Regions from separate parts of the Isoptericola dokdonensis DS-3 genome, predicted to be linked through region 3. Evidence: predicted binding sites of a transcription regulator. Region 3 holds the regulator's gene; each other region holds the start of a gene.
The links. Region 3 encodes Rex, which represses fermentation and respiration genes when NADH is low (regulators of the CRP and FNR family bind a similar motif). Its sites were predicted from a motif close to CTTGTGAANNNNTTCACAAG; they were not measured.
Positions count from the first base shown of each region.

Region 1: a site for Rex is predicted at 1,508-1,527, ahead of mqo (malate dehydrogenase (quinone)). Genes of this name have one in related genera too.
Region 2: a site for Rex is predicted at 1,924-1,943, ahead of pflB (formate C-acetyltransferase). Genes of this name have one in related genera too.

Region 1 is NZ_CP014209.1:192,861-196,133, reverse strand. Features, by position in the region: gene I598_RS00880 (hypothetical protein) at 1-614, opposite strand, end outside; gene I598_RS00875 (pyridoxine/pyridoxamine 5'-phosphate oxidase) at 806-1,456, shown strand; gene mqo (malate dehydrogenase (quinone)) at 1,620-3,116, shown strand; gene I598_RS00865 (ketopantoate reductase family protein) at 3,194-3,273, opposite strand, start outside.
Region 2 is NZ_CP014209.1:479,710-482,982, forward strand. Features, by position in the region: gene dxs (1-deoxy-D-xylulose-5-phosphate synthase) at 1-1,866, shown strand, start outside; gene pflB (formate C-acetyltransferase) at 1,975-3,273, shown strand, end outside.
Region 3 is NZ_CP014209.1:1,852,425-1,855,697, reverse strand. Features, by position in the region: gene I598_RS08675 (HAD family hydrolase) at 1-761, opposite strand, end outside; gene I598_RS08670 (glutaredoxin family protein) at 797-1,084, shown strand; gene I598_RS08665 (redox-sensing transcriptional repressor Rex) at 1,081-1,776, shown strand; gene I598_RS08660 (YceI family protein) at 1,834-2,385, opposite strand; gene I598_RS08655 (histidine phosphatase family protein) at 2,602-3,246, shown strand; gene I598_RS08650 (TlpA family protein disulfide reductase) at 3,246-3,273, shown strand, end outside.

The DNA of each region.
Region 1 (3,273 bases), 1.7 Mb from region 3:
CGCAGCCCGTCCAGGTCGTCGTCGGTGACCGCGTCGCCGGAACCGTCGACCTCCCGTTCGAGCGCGGCGAGGCCGGTGCGGACGTCGGCGAGGCCGTCGCGCACGTCGTTCTGGAGCCGGTCGGTGTCCCCGACGACGTCGGTGAGGCGCGCCTGGAGGTCCCGGGTGCGGCCCTGCCCGTCCTCGGGCAGGCCGGTCCACGCCTCGACGTCCGCCACCCGGTCGTTCAGCGTGTCGACGGCCTGCGTGGTGGGCGTCGTCGCGCGCAGGTCGGCGAGCTGCTGCTGGGTCGCGGCGGTCTGGGCGACGGCGGCCTCGACCTCCGCGGCGAGCTTGCGGTTGGCGGACCACAGGACGCCGACGCCGACCGAGGCCGCCAGGGCCAGCACGAGCGTCGCGGCGAGGACGACGGGGACGACGCCGCGCGGTCCGCGGGAGGCGGGCGCGGTGGGCACGGGGCCGGTGGTCGCGGCGGGCGGTGGCGGTGGCGGTGGCGGCTCGGACGGGAACATCGACGTGATCGTCGCGGTGGGCCCCGTGTCGAGCTGGCGGTGCCGCGCGATCCGGTTCGGGCTGCGCGTCGAGGCCGACGACGTGCCGACGTCCGTGTCCATCCCACCTCTTTCGTCCTGGTGCGGACCATGGTGGTGCCCGCGCGGGCCGGAGCACAAGGGGCGAACCGGGTGGTTCCGCGCGCCGGGACGGGTGCCGGCCCGGTCGCTAGGGTCGAGGTGACCCGACCGGAGGCGCCCGCCCGCCGCGTCGGCCGCCCTGGCACCACGACCGAGGAGTCCCCGTGACGTCGATGCGCGACCGGCTGCGTGCCCTGCCCGTCCTGCCCGCCGGGCTGCCCGGCTGGGACGTCCCCGACGTCGGCGCCCTGCCGGCGGACCCTCGGACCCTGTTCGAGGAGTGGTTCGTCGAGTCGCAGGAGGCCGGGACCCGTGCGCCGCACGCGACGACCCTGTCGACGGTCGACGCCGACGGTGCGGCCCGGGCCCGCACGGTGCTCCTCACCGACGTCACCGCCGCGGGCTGGTGGTTCGCCGGGCACGCCTCGAGCCCGAAGGGACGGCAGCTGGCGGCCGAGCCGCGGGCCGCGCTGACGTTCCTGTGGCGGGAGTCGGGCAGCCAGGTGCGGGTGTCGGGTCCGGTGACGCCCCACCCGGACGAGGGGGCGGCGGACTTCCGTCGGCGGTCGGCCGCGTCCCGCGCCTCGGGGCTCGTGGGTCGGCAGAGCGAGGTGCTCGGGTCGCTCGCGGAGCATCGCGCGGCGTGGGCGGTCGCGCTGGAGCGGGCGAGCGCGGACCTCGACCTCGTCGCGCCGGGCTGGACGGCCTGGTGCCTCGACGCCGACGAGGTCGAGCTCTGGCGCACGGGCGACGGCACAGGTCAGACGCGGGTGCGCTACCGTCGGGCGGGCGACGCGTGGGTCCGCGAGCTCCTGTGGCCTTGACTGTGACCTGTGTCACCCCAGGTCAGAGACGTTGTGACGTTGCTCTCATTCTTTGTGACAGTTTTCACCAACGTCTTAGCATGGCCAGGTGAACTCGCGCGCAACGGCACCCCACCAGGCCCCCACGGACGCCGTCGACGTCGTCCTCATCGGCGCCGGCATCATGAGCGCCACCCTCGGCACGCTCATCCAGCAGCTCGAGCCGACCTGGTCCGTCCGCATCCTCGAGCGCCTCGACGACGTCGCGCTGGAGTCCTCCAACCCGTGGAACAACGCCGGCACCGGCCACGCCGCGCTCTGCGAGCTGAACTACACCCCGGAGAAGGCCGACGGCACGATCGACATCTCCAAGGCGGTGGCGATCAACGAGCAGTTCGAGACCTCGCGCGAGCTCTGGCACCACCTGCTGGCCACCGGCCGCCTCGCCAACCCGTCGTTCATCAACCGCACCCCGCACATGACGTTCGTGCGCGGCGAGAAGAACGTCGACTACCTGCGCCGCCGGCACACCTCGCTGAGCGCGCACCCGCTGTTCCGCGACCTCGAGTTCTCCACGGACCGCGCCGAGATCGAGCGCTGGGCCCCGCTCCTCACCGCCGACCGCGACCCCGCCGAGCCCATCGCCGCCACGCGCTCCGCCGCGGGCACCGACGTCGACTTCGGCAACCTCACCCGCCAGCTCGTCGACGGGATGGTCGCCAACGGCGCCGAGCTGCAGCTCCAGCGCGAGGTCACCTCGCTGCGGCGCGTCAAGGGCGGCGGCTGGCGCCTGCGCGTCAAGGACCGGTCCTGGAACGCCCGCCCCCGCACCTCGACCGTCACGGCCCGCTTCGTGTTCGTCGGCGCCGGCGGCGGCGCGCTGCCGCTGCTCCAGTCGGCCCGCATCCCCGAGATCAAGGGCTTCGGCGGCTTCCCGATCTCCGGCGAGTTCCTGCGCACCTCCGACCCCGAGCTCGTCGCCCAGCACCAGGCCAAGGTGTACGGCAAGGCCGACGTCGGCGCCCCGCCGATGTCCGTGCCGCACCTGGACACCCGCGTCGTGGACGGCCAGAGCTACCTCATGTTCGGCCCGTACGCCGGGTTCAGCCCCAAGTACCTCAAGAAGGGCAAGTACCTGGGCCTGATCACGTCCCTGCGGGCGAACAACCTCGGCTCGATGCTCGGCGCCGGGGTGAAGAACCTCGACCTCACCCAGTACCTCGTGGGGCAGGTCGTCGCCGCGCCGGAGACGAAGTTCCAGGCCCTCCAGCAGTTCATGCCGACCGCGCACCCGAAGCACTGGGAGAAGATCACCGCCGGCCAGCGCGTGCAGGTCATCAAGCGCGACGCCGACGGCAAGGGCGTCCTGCAGTTCGGCACGGAGATCGTCGCCGCCGCCGACGGCTCGATCGCGGGCCTGCTCGGCGCCTCCCCGGGCGCCTCGACGGCCGTGTCCGCGATGGTCGACGTGCTCGAGCGCTGCTTCCCGCAGCAGTTCGCCGCCTGGCGCCCGCGGCTGGCCACGATGATGCCGAGCCTGGACGGCGTGCCCGCCGACGCCCGCGAGATCGCCGCGACGGTCGACGCCGCCACCGAGCTCTCCGTGGCCCAGCTCGCCGCGCAGAACGGCGGCGTGCTGCCCTCCAGCGTCTACGACCAGCAGGCCGACCTGCGCGGCTGACGCCCGGCCCGCGCACCACGGCCCGCCGCCCCCGTCACGGGGCAGCGGGCCGTCGTCGTCCCGGGGGCGGGTGCGCGTCAGACCTCCGCGTCGAGCCGGGCCACGACGTCGTCGACGGCCGGTGTCGCCACGCCGTGCCGGGCGCCCCGGCGCGAGA
Region 2 (3,273 bases), 1.4 Mb from region 3:
CCCGAGGACGTGCGCCCGCTGACGACGGCCCAGACGTCGCGCCTGGCCGCGGAGATCCGCACGTTCCTCGTGGAGAACGTCTCGCGCACCGGCGGGCACCTCGGCCCCAACCTCGGCGTCGTCGAGCTGACGATCGCCCTGCACCGCGTGTTCGACTCCCCGCGGGACACGATCGTGTTCGACACCGGCCACCAGGCGTACGTGCACAAGCTCCTCACCGGCCGCCAGGACTTCAGCGGCCTGCGCACCCGCGACGGGCTGTCCGGGTACCCGAGCCGGTCCGAGTCGGAGCACGACGTCGTCGAGAACTCGCACGCGTCCACCGCCTTGTCCTGGGCCGACGGCATCGCCCGGGCGAACGACCTCCAGGGACGGCGCGACCGGCACGTCGTCGCGGTCGTCGGCGACGGCGCCCTCACCGGCGGCATGGCGTGGGAGGCGATCAACAACATCGCCGCCGACCCGACCCGTCGGCTCGTCGTCGTCGTCAACGACAACGGCCGCTCCTACTCGCCCACGGTGGGCGGTCTCGCGAACCACCTCGACACGCTGCGCGTCACCCGCGGCTACGAGGCCTTCCTCGACTGGGGCAAGCGCACCCTGCAGCAGCGCACCGGCCCGCCCGGCCGGTTCGCCTACGGCTGGCTGCACGGCCTGAAGAAGGGCATCAAGGACGTCGTCGCGCCGCAGGGGATGTTCGAGGACCTCGGCCTGAAGTACGTCGGTCCCGTCGACGGGCACGACGTCGCCGCGGTCGAGGCGGCGCTGCGCCGGGCCCGGGACTTCGGCGGACCCGTCATCGTGCACGCCATGACCGAGAAGGGCCGCGGGTACACGCCCGCCGAGGAGGACGTCGCCGACCGCTTCCACGCCGTCGGGGCCATCCACCCCGAGACGGGCCTGCCGGTCGCGCCGTCCCGCTTCGGATGGACCCAGGTGTTCGCCGAGGAGATGGTGGCGATCGGTCGCCGACGCCGCGACGTCGTGGCGCTCACCGCCGCCATGCTCCACCCCGTGGGGCTCGCCCCCTTCGCGCACGAGTTCCCCGACCGCACCGTGGACGTCGGCATCGCCGAGCAGCACGCCGCCACGTCCGCGGCAGGGATGGCGTTCGCCGGGCTGCACCCCGTCGTCGCGGTCTACTCGACGTTCCTCAACCGCGCGTTCGACCAGGTGCTCATGGACGTCGCCCTGCACCGGGCCGGCGTGACCTTCGTCCTGGACCGGGCCGGCGTCACCGGCGACGACGGCCCCAGCCACCACGGCATGTGGGACATGGCGGTGCTGCGCGTCGTGCCCGGGCTGCGGCTCGCCGCGCCCCGCGACGAGCCCACGCTGCGTGCCGCACTGCGGGCCGCCATCGACGTCGACGACGCCCCGACCGTCGTGCGGTACCCCAAGGGGGCCCTGCCCGACGAGATGCCCGCCCTGGAGGACCTCGACGGCGTGCACGTCCTGGCCCGGCACGCCGCGGGCGCCGGCGCATCGTCGGCGGGCCGGGTGCTCGTCGTCGGCGTCGGGGCCATGGCACCGGTGGCGCTCGCGGCGGGGGAGTCGTTGGCGGCGCACGGCCTGGACGTCGAGGTGGTCGCCCCGACGTGGGTCCTGCCCGTCCCGGAGCCTCTGGTCAAGCTGTGCGGGGAGCGCGACCTCGTGCTGACCGTCGAGGACGGCGTCGTGGACGGCGGGGTCGGCGCGCTGCTGGCCCAGCGCGCCGCCGAGCAGGGGGTGCGCACGCCGTTCGTGCACCGCGGCCTCCCGGCGGCGTTCATCGCGCACGCCACCCGCGCCCAGGTGCTCGTCGCGCAGCGGCTGCGCGCCGAGGACGCGGTGCGCGAGGCGCTCGCGGCGTTGTCGCAGGACTGACCTCACCGCTCGCGGCGTGACGCACGAGACACCTCCGCCGTCCTGCTGATCACAGCGCTTGTGAAAGTCTTCACGTAGTGTGGTCTGACCAGACGTCGAAGGAGCGCCATGAGCATCCAGGCAGAGCAGGCCACGACCGGCACCACCCCGTCCGCGTGGGAGGGGTTCGCCCCCGGCCCGTGGTGCGACGGCATCGACGTGCGGGACTTCATCCAGCGCAACTACACCCCGTACACCGGTGATGCCGCGTTCCTCGCCGGCCCGACCGCACGCACGACCGCGCTGTGGTCCCGGCTGACGGAGATGTTCCCCGCCGAGCGTGCGAGGGGCGTCCACGACGTGTCGTGGGACGTACCCGCCGGCATCACCGCCCACGCACCCGGGTACATCGACATCGAGAACGAGATCGTCGTCGGCCTCCAGACGGACGCCCCGCTCAAGCGCGCGATCATGCCCAACGGCGGCTGGCGGATGGTCGAGAACGCCCTGAACACCTACGGGTACCCGGTCGACGTGAACCTCAAGAAGGTCTTCACCACCTTCCGCACGACGCACAACCAGGCCGTCTTCGACCTCTACCCGCCGAACGTGCGCGCGGCCCGCTCGTCGCACGTCGTCACCGGACTGCCCGACGCCTACGGCCGCGGCCGCATCATCGGCGACTACCGGCGCGTCGCCCTCTACGGCGTCGACGCGCTGATCGAGGCGAAGAAGCGCGACAAGCTCACCCTGGACGCCGAGCCGTTCAGCGAGCGGATCGCCCGTGAGCGCGAGGAGCACGCCGAGCAGATCCGCGCGCTCGGCGAGCTCCAGGAGATGGCGGCGTCCTACGGCGTCGACGTGTCGAGGCCGGCACGCACCGGGGTCGAGGCCGTGCAGTGGCTGTACCTCGGGTTCCTCGCCGCCGTGAAGGAGCAGAACGGCGCGGCGATGTCGCTGGGTCGCACCTCGACGTTCCTCGACGTCTACCTCGAGCGCGACCTCGCCGCGGGCCGGATCACGGAGGCCGAGGCGCAGGAGGTCATGGACGACTTCGTCATCAAGCTGCGCATCGTGCGGTTCCTGCGCACGCCCGAGTACGACGCGCTGTTCTCGGGCGACCCGACCTGGGTCACCGAGACCATCGGCGGCACGGGCCTCGACGGACGGACCCTCGTCACCAAGAACTCGTTCCGCATGCTGCAGACGCTTCACAACCTGGGACCTGCACCGGAACCGAACATGACGGTGTTCTGGAGTGCCGACCTCCCGCAGGGCTTCAAGGAGTTCTGCGCCCAGGTCTCGATCGACACCTCGGCCGTGCAGTACGAGTCCGACGACGAGATCCGCGCGGCCTGGGGCGACGACGCCGCGATCGCCTGCTGCGTGTCGCCGATGGCGGTCGGCAAGCAGATGCAGTTCTTCGGC
Region 3 (3,273 bases):
CCCGCGACCCACGCGGCCCCGGCCCACGACGCCGTGCGCACGCCCCGGCCCGCGGCGCGCTGCCCGCGGCCGCGGAACTCGCGGATCGGCCAGCCCACCTCCTTGGCGTAGCGGCGCAGCCGCACGTCGGGGTTGATGGGGCACGGGTGGCCGACGGACCGCATCATCGGCAGGTCGTTGAGGGAGTCGCCGTACGCGTAGGAGGCCTCGAGGTCGAGGCCCTCGCGCTCGGCGAGCTCGCGTACCGCGGCGCCCTTCGCCTCGCCGTGCATGAGGTCGCCGATGAGCGCGCCGGTGTAGTAGCCGCCGTCGTGCTCCGCCACCGTGCCGAGGCAGCCGGTCGCGCCGAGCCGGCGGGCGATGAGCCCGCCGATCTCCACGGGGGTGGCGGTGACGAGCCACACCTGGTCCCCGGCGGCGAGGTGCTCGTCGAGGAGCCGCTTGGTGCCGGGGAAGATGCGCAGCGCGAGGACGGTGTCGTAGACCTCCTCGCCGACGGCGGTGACCTCGGCGACGGACCTGCCGGCGATGAGCGACAGCGCGCGGGTGCGGACGGTCTCGATCTGGGACCGCGACTCGCCGAAGACCAGGTACTTCGCCTGGATGAGGCCGAACCGCAGCAGGTCCGACGTGCCGAAGAACCGCCGCTGGTACAGAGCGCGGGCCAGGTGGAACGCGCTGGCGCCGCGGATGATCGTGTTGTCGACGTCGAAGAATGCCGCCGCGCCGGAGCTCGTGGTGGGCGTGGGGTGAGACGGCATGCCGTCCACTGTAGTGGCGCCGATACGATTGCCCCGTGAGCGGGCACCGGACCGGACCCGAGGCGCAGGCCCGGGTCGTGATCTTCAGCCGGGCAGGCTGCCACCTGTGCGACGAGGCACGGGAGGTGGTCTCCGCGGTGTGCGACGCGGCGGGGGAGACCTGGCAGGAGGTCGACGTCGACGCCGACCCGGCGTTGGTGGAGCGCTACGGGGAGTACGTGCCCGTCGTCGAGGTGGACGGCGTGCAACAGGGATTCTGGCGGGTCGACGGTGCGCGGCTCGCGCGCCGGCTGGCCCGGCCGGCGGGGAGGGGACAGGCGTGATCGAGATCGGTGAGGTGGCGGTGCCGACGGCGACGGTGGCGAGGCTGCCGTACTACCTGAGGGCGCTGCGGGACCTGGCGGGGGAGGGCGTCGAGGTGACGTCGTCGTCCGACCTGGCGGAGCGGTCCGGGGTCGGGTCGGCGCAGCTGCGCAAGGACCTGTCCTACCTGGGGTCGTTCGGCACGCGCGGCGTGGGGTACGACGTCGAGTCGCTGTCGTCGTACATCTCGGCGGCGCTGGGGCTCGGGTCGGAGCACCGGCTCGCGATCGTGGGTGTCGGCAACCTGGGGCACGCGCTGGCGAACTACTCGGGCTACTCCGCGCGCGGCTTCTCGCTGGTGGCGCTGCTCGACGCGGATCCCGGCGTGGTGGGCCGGACGGCGGCGGGTCTGCCCGTGGAGCACGTGGACGACCTCGAGCGCGTCCTGGCGGAGCGGCAGGTGTCGATGGTGATCCTGGCGACGCCGGGCGGCGTCGCCCAGCAGGTGGCCGAGCGGGTGGTGGCGTGCGGCGTGCGGGAGATCCTCTGCTTCTCCCCGGTGTCGCTGCAGCTGCCGGACGACGTGGTCGTGCGCAGCGTGGACGTCGCGGGCGAGCTGCAGATCCTCGCGTTCCACGCGGCCGCGCGTGCCGCGCAACCCGCCACGGCGGCCGCGCGGGCCGCGCAGCCCGCGGCGACGACCGGCCCCTGACGCGACGGACCCCGCGAGCCCGGGCGGGCTCGCGGGGTCCGGACGGTGCGGGGCGGCTCAGTTCTGCGAGATCGCCGAGACGTCGAGGGCGATCTTGACCTTCTCGCCCACGAGGAAGCCGCCGGTCTCCAGCGCGGCGTTCCAGGTGAGGCCGAAGTCCTTGCGGTTGATCTCGATCTCGGACTCGAAGCCGGCGCGCTGGTTGCCGAACGGGTCCTTGGCGGTGCCCTCGAAGTCGACGGGCAGCTCGACGGGCTGGGTCACGCCGTTGATGGTGAGGTCGCCCACGACGACGTAGCCGTCCGCGACGGCGGTCACGGCCTTGGACTCGAAGGTCCAGGTGGGGCGCTCCTCGGCGTGCCAGAAGTCGGCGCTCACGAGGTGCTGGTCACGGTTCGCGTCACCGGTGCTCACGGAGGTGGCGTCGAGCTCGACCCGCACGGAGGAGGACTCGAGGTCCTCGCCGACCGTGATGGTGCCCGCGGCGATGCCGATGGTGCCGCGCACCTTGGCGATCCCGGCGTGGCGGACGGTGAACGACGCGGTCGAGTGGGACGAGTCGACGGCGTAGGTGCCGGCGACGAGACCGGTGGGCAGTGCGGTGGCCATGGGTGCTCCTTGTCGAGGTGGTCCGTGGGGCCCGCTCCGGAGGGGGCGGGTCCATCGAAAAGCATGAACCAGGGTCCGTGCCGACCTATTCCGGGCCGCGACCTGCTCGCCGGCGTGATCCAGATCACATCCGCGCTTGTGAGACCTGTCACAACCGCCGGGGAGGGTGCCCGGACCCGACCGGAGCGTCGGGACGGATCTGGGACACTGGGGCGCATGGCCACCACCACCGTCCACCTCCTGCGGCACGGCGAGGTCCACAACCCCGACGGCGTCCTGTACGGACGGATCGCGGGGTACCGCCTCTCCGACCGCGGTCAGGAGATGGCCCGCCGTGTCGCCGAGCACCTCGTCGGCGCAGGTCGGGACGTCGTCGCCGTCGTCGCGAGCCCGCTCCAGCGCGCCCAGGAGACCGCCGCGCCCGTGGCGCAGGGCTTCGGCGTCGCCACCGCGACCGACGAGCGGCTGATCGAGGCCGGGAACAGCTTCGAGGGCACCACGATCGGCTCCCGCCCCGGCCAGCTCGCCCACCCGCGGTACTGGAAGCTGCTGTGGAACCCGCTGCGCCCGTCGTGGGGCGAGTCGTACGCCGACCAGGTCGTGCGGATGCGGGCCGCCGTCGAGGACGCGCGCCGCGCCTACGACGGCCACGAGGTCGTGCTGGTGAGCCACCAGCTCCCCATCTGGGCCACGCGCCTGGCGATGACCGGGTCCCGGCTCGCCCACGACCCGCGCCGCCGCGAGTGCACGCTGGCGTCGCTGACGTCGCTGCGCTTCGACGACGGCCGCTTCACGTCCCTGCACTACAGCGAGCCGGTGGCCGACCTGCTGCCCGGCGCGAACCCGGTGGCGGGCGCCTGATGCGCGCCCGCGCCGCCGCGGCCCTCG